Regions from separate parts of the Bacillus sp. 41-22 genome, predicted to be linked through region 1. Evidence: riboswitches for the same ligand, from Rfam matches in the RefSeq annotation. Region 1 holds a riboswitch; the other holds the start of a gene.

Region 1 (3,219 bases):
AAAATGGAGTAATCTCTTTTCCATTTATTTTTTTATTAATAACAAAACTTTGTGTAGATTCCATTGAAATTAAAATTACATTTTTACCCTTTGCAGCTCCAAATAAGTTTTTATCAACTTGTTTATCTTTTGAGTCTGTATAGTTTTTAATTTCAGAGAACCCGTCTCCACTTGCAAATACACGCTCAGCTGAAGACTTAGATTGAAGTGTAATATCAAATAGATGATATGTGTATAACCCTAAATTTTTCACGACAGTTTGACGATCAAACGAGCGTGAGAACATTTGTGGTTTATATATAACTGAAACAACAATTTGTAGTGCTAATAATACTGTTACACCGCTAAAGAAAGTTCGCTTCTCAGAGCGAGAAAGGGGTGTTTTATCACCAAATGATGGAAATTTACGCGAAATAAACATTAAAATAATTGCGTCTGCAAATAAAAGTAATGTTTTATACGTAAAGAGTTCTTTTATACTCGTCCCTAAGTCAGCCATATTATTTGTTTGGAATAAAACAGGGAAAGTAACAAAATCGTTATAGAATCCGTAAAACATTGCATTTCCAAATAAAATAAATGACAGTATAAAACTAATTACAATAATAATTCGGTTTCGGTACTTAGATGCAAGTAAAGCGAAACCAAAAAATAAAAGTAACGAAGCTAGTGGGTTAATAAAAAGCATAAACTCTTCAAAGAAGTTATCAATTCTAATATCAAATGCTAGCTTGTACACAATATATGTTTTTATCCATAATAAAACGACTGCAACTAGTGCAAATCGCAGTTTTGGAAACAGATTTTGTAGCATAATATACTCCTCTCCTAAAAGCATGACGGTTCTTGTGAGCCGGTTTGATTAGCGCCTCATTTTATATATACGAACAGTCCTTTGTTATTATGTTTATTATACTATGAGTATCATTATACGAAAATAAAAGAGAGTTGTGGGCTTTTTTATAATAATTGAGTAGAAAAAGGGCAGTGGGAGACAATAAAACGGAGTTTCTATGTATGATAATTATCGTGCGCAAAAAGAATCGAGTAATAAAACGGAGGTTATAATGCGAAAATTATTATATTTTATAGTATGCAGTAGTGTTATACTTTTTGCTTCACCGAGTGTGTCGGTAGCACAATATGATGCACCCCTTATGGAAGATGCCCTTTATTCTGTTTTATTTCCAAAAATAAATAAGTCAATTGAAAAACAATATGGGAGCTTGAAGCCTTATCAATGTCCTAAAATTATTAGTTTAAAAAAAGTGTATAGTGGTACATATTTATTTCAAGCGAGTATTGAAGTAACGAAGTATGAACAGGTTGGTGGGAAAATTGTTCCACCATTTGAGAAGGTAACGATTACATTTAATAACGAAGAGGGCGAATGGGAAGTGACAAAGGTTTCAGTAAAGCGCTTACCAAATGATACGAAATTAAACTGTAAAAAAACAATATAAAAAATTGTTTGACAAATAAAATGGTCCTTTGGTATTGTTAATAGCAACAATTAGATGTTTGAAAATTAAATAGACTTACCTCATCTACTCTCAAAGGTAGAGGCCGCGATAGGAAAGAGTAAGCTATGGGAGATTTAATGGAATCTGTGATCATAGGTTGAAAGGGACTATTGCCGAAATATAAGAATAACCATCTTATTCATATATTGGGACTGCATTGAATAAATGTAGTACTGTCATAAGATTTATTTTATGAAGAGCTATTTGGAGATGTTGATGCGGTTTCTTATTTTGAGGAGATAACAACTCGTTTATTTTTTCAATATATATTTTTCCTAATAAGAAACGCGTGTGAACATTGTTCCGCGCGTTTTTTGTCTATCTAAAAGCGTGCTGCAATGAATAGAAGATTGGGGTTATGAGTTTTAGAGGAAATAAGGGAGGAATTCAAATGTATTTACACGGCACAAGCCGAATCAATGGGCAAGGACACTTAGAAATTGGTGGGTGCGATACGACGCAGCTAGCAAAACAATACGGAACACCACTTTATGTATACGATGAAGAGTCTATTCGAGGAAAGTGCCGCGCGTTTCATCGTGCTTTTAAAGAAAGTGGTTTCTCTTATCAAGTAGCATATGCAAGCAAGGCGTTCTTGTGCATGGAGATGTGCCGAGTAGCTCGTGAAGAGAATATGTCTTTAGATGTTGTTTCTGGAGGAGAATTATATACTGCGCTCCAAGCTGGTTTTCCGGCATCGCGTATTCATTTTCACGGAAATAATAAAACAGAAGAAGAAATGATTATGGCTCTTCAGGCGAATATCGGTTGTTTTGTAGTAGATAATTTCTTAGAATTAGAAATTTTACATGATTTAGCAATGCAACATGGGAAATTTGTGAACATATTAATCCGTGTAACGCCTGGAGTAGAGGCACATACACACGAATATATAACAACAGGTCAAGAGGATTCGAAATTTGGATTTGGTGTTTCAAATGGTCAAGCGATGCAAGCAATTGAGCTTGCCTTGCAAAAATCAAATTATAATGTGCTAGGAATTCACTCGCACATCGGATCACAAATATTTGAAACGGCTGGATTTGTTCGAGCAATTGAAGTACTCCGCCAATTTTTAGAAGAAGTGAGAGAGCGAACACATTATGTGATGAAAGTATTAAATGTGGGCGGAGGTTTCGGTATACGTTATACGGATTCAGATACACCGTTAACACTTGAAACGTATGTGCACGCTGTAACAAGTACGATAAGAGAACAATTTACATTATGTGAATATCCGCTTCCAGAAATATGGATTGAACCAGGTCGTAGTATTGTAGGTGATGCTGGAACAACACTTTATACAGTCGGAGCGGTGAAAGAGATTCCTGGCATTCGGAAATATGTTTCAGTCGATGGTGGAATGACAGATAATTTAAGACCAGCGCTATACGGAGCCCGTTATGAGGCGATGTTGGCGAATCGAGGGAATGATGAGAATGAGGAACTCGTTTCGATTGCTGGGAAATGCTGTGAAAGTGGAGATATGCTGATTTGGGATATTAACTTACCGCAAGTTGCTTCTTCTGATTTACTAGCAATTTCTTGCACGGGGGCATATGGGTACTCGATGGCGAATAATTATAATCGTATTCGTAGACCAGCTGTCGTCTTTGCAAAAGGCGGGACGTCACAAATTGTCGTAGAACGTGAAACATATGAAAATATCATTGGGAACGATCGCATACGTATTAAA
Region 2 (3,219 bases), 1.5 Mb from region 1:
ATGACTTTCGTTTTCTTAGTAAATTTATAACCTAACCATAGTACTAAGAAGAGTGGTAAACCGATGTAAGAAACGAGTACACCGTTCCAGTCGATAGATGCTCCTGTAAATGCTCCGTAGTTTTGACCTAAAATAACAATAACACAAAGTGTAAATGCAAAGATTGGACCGAACGGGAACCATTTCGCTTGATATGGTAAATCTTTCAAATCTTTCCCTTGTGCAATATAGGCTTTACGGAAACGGTAATGACTAATAGCAATCCCTACCCAAGCAATAAATCCTGACATCCCAGAAGCATTTAATAACCAAATGTATACAACACCGTCACCGAATAAAGAAGCGATGAAAGCGACGCTACCAACTACTGATGTTGCGATTAATGCGTTAACAGGTACACCGCGGCTATCTAATTTCCCTAAGAACTTTGGTGCTTTTCCTTGGCGAGCTAAATCCCAAAGCATACGAGTTGATGCATACATTCCAGAGTTACCAGCAGAAAGTACTGCAGTTAAAATAACAGCGTTCATAACAGAAGCAGCGAAGGCAACGCCCGCTTTTTCAAATACAAGTGTAAATGGACTTACTGTAACATCACTTGCTGCAAGGCTTTCAGTCGTATAAGGAATTAATAAACCGATAACGAGAATTGCTAAAATATAGAATAATAAAATGCGCCAAAAGATAGAACGAATTGCTTTCGGAATATTGCGTTCTGGATCAGCAGTTTCACCAGCAGCTACTCCTAATAATTCAGTTCCTTGGAATGAGAAACCAGCAGCCATAAATACACCGATAATTGCCATGATGCCGCCATTAAATGGTGCATCTGCAACAGTGAAGTTTTTAAAGCCAACAGATTCGCCGCCCATAATTCCAAAAATCATCATAAAACCGACAATTAAAAAGATAATAATAGTAACTACTTTAATAAGTGCGAACCAATATTCAGATTCACCAAAACCTTTAACAGATAAATAGTTTAAGAGAAAAATAATAGCTAAACAAAGTCCACTCCAAATAAGAGAAGGGGTATCTGGGAACCAAAATTTCATAATTAATGTTACGGCCGCTAGTTCAGCTGCAATCGTAATCGCCCAGTTATACCAATAGTTCCATCCAAGTGCAAAACCAAGTGATGGATCAACAAATTTTGTTGCATAAGTACTAAAAGATCCAGTAACAGGCATGTAAGCCGCGAGTTCTGCTAAGCTTGTCATTAAAAAATAAACCATAATTCCAATTGCGGCATATGCGACTAATGCACCGCCAGGACCAGCTGAATGGATAACACCACCACTGGCAAGAAATAATCCGGTACCGATTGTACCACCGAGAGAAATCATCGTAAGGTGACGAGATTTTAATCCGCGTTTTAATTCACCTTGTCCTTGTGTAGTTTGCGTTTTAGAGGTAGATTGATTTGTTGCGCTATTCATGTTCAACACTCCTTTTCTTGTAGGTTAGGAAGGAGCGGGGGAGAAAAATACAAAAAACCGCCAAAGGAATTAGGCGGAACGTTTCACAAATAACCACCCCATCATACCCTTCCGTTAAGATAGCACACCACGTTTACACGGTAATTTTGTAAACGTGACAGTTCTGTTCCTTTCGGAAACAGCCCCAGCTCATATTTCCAGAGAAGAAATATAAACTTCGGCAACTTTTCCTTTCAAACGGAGTCAGTGACATTCGCTGTGTCTCGTCCATTTTACTTTTAAAAGTCGCAACCTCTACCTCATCGGATTGATGAGGATTTATATATTGCTAAGATATTTAATATATGGCAATTGTAATGACTTTCTGAATATATTGCAAGGAATTTTGTTAGGAAAAGTCAAAAAATATCGGTTATTGTATAGGAAACGCTTGCAAAACTCCACCCGAACCTACTATTATGTAGCAATAAGCAAAGAAAAAATTGTTATACAAATGTTTCGCAAAAAATATTGAAAAACCCTTTAAAATTAAAAGAAAATTCAGAAAATATAATTCGACATAACTATCAGAAGGGGATTATTCCTTAAATTCGTTTCAAAGAATAAGTATAAATTCGATAAATAGAATGAATATTCTTTTTATTTCTGATAAAATTGAGGTATTGTTTAATTGAAAAGGGGATATCATTATGAAATTAGAAACGGAAAGATTATATATAGTACCGTGTACAGAAGAATGGATTCAAATTGCGGATAATCAAGGATACAATAGTGGTCCGCATATTGTAGGACATATAGAAAATATGAAACGAGATGCGGCTTCATTACCGTGGGGACCGTGGTATGTTATTCGGAAAGAGGATGATGTTGTTCTAGGTGATATAGGATTTAAAGGGAAACCGAATGAGCAACATACGGTAGAAATTGGTTACGGATTTATTGAGAAATATTGGAATAAAGGGTATGCAACAGAAGCAGTTAGTGAATTAATGAAATGGGCTTTTCAAACAGGGGAAGTGGAAACGATTATAGCGGAGACACTCCTTGATAATTATAGCTCTATTCGTGTCTTAGAGAAATTACATATGAAAAGAGTAAATAGTACTGAAACGATGGTCAATTGGAAAATAGAAAAATAAAAAATACCGCTCGAAGTAAATCGGGCGGTATTATTATTAATTATGGTAGCATTTGTTTTTGATCTTTCGGATAGCCGGCTGTCGATACGTTAGAACGATTGGAATGATTACGAACAGCAATAAAAATAGATATAATAACGACAAGACCAACTGCAACGTAAGAAAGTGAAATAATAGTTGGATCTACTTTAAATGTAGTAAGCAGTGTACGTATATTCGTAAAGATAATAAGTCCGCCAACGAGTACGCCAAGTAAATGAGAAGGAACGATGCGTACTAACCATGCGGCGATTGGTGCGGCAACAATACCACCAAGCATGAGGGCAAATACCCAAACCCAGCTTACTTGTTCCCAGCCAAGTGAAATGAAAAAGCCAATCGTTGCAGCGAGTGAAACAGGAAATTCACTCGTATCTACAGATCCAATAACTTTTCTAGCTTCATTTCCTCTTGCAAGAAGAACAGGTGTCGTAATCGGCCCCCAACCACCGCCGCCAGTTGAATCGACGAATCCAGCGAATAAGCCAAGTGGTACAAGTTGTTTAGCAGACATACGCTTATTTGAAGAAACAATTTGTTTTTGAATGATGAATCGTAATAAAATATAAACCCCTAAAGTAAATAAAAATATGGAAATGTAC

Evidence for each region. A riboswitch is a leader RNA that binds a small molecule or an ion and turns the genes downstream of it on or off. The one in region 1 is predicted to bind lysine.
Region 2: another riboswitch for lysine. It lies ahead of LCF45_RS14910 (amino acid permease); the one in region 1 lies ahead of lysA (diaminopimelate decarboxylase).

What each region holds. Positions count from the first base shown of each region.
Region 1 covers NZ_CP084035.1:1,410,265-1,413,483, forward strand. Annotated here, with positions in the region: gene LCF45_RS07225 (LTA synthase family protein) at 1-814, opposite strand, end outside; gene LCF45_RS07230 (DUF3888 domain-containing protein) at 1,068-1,463, shown strand; lysine riboswitch at 1,553-1,734, shown strand; gene lysA (diaminopimelate decarboxylase) at 1,915-3,219, shown strand, end outside.
Region 2 covers NZ_CP084035.1:2,908,367-2,911,585, reverse strand. Annotated here, with positions in the region: gene LCF45_RS14910 (amino acid permease) at 1-1,439, opposite strand, end outside; lysine riboswitch at 1,552-1,744, opposite strand; gene LCF45_RS14905 (GNAT family N-acetyltransferase) at 2,129-2,578, shown strand; gene LCF45_RS14900 (sulfite exporter TauE/SafE family protein) at 2,619-3,219, opposite strand, start outside.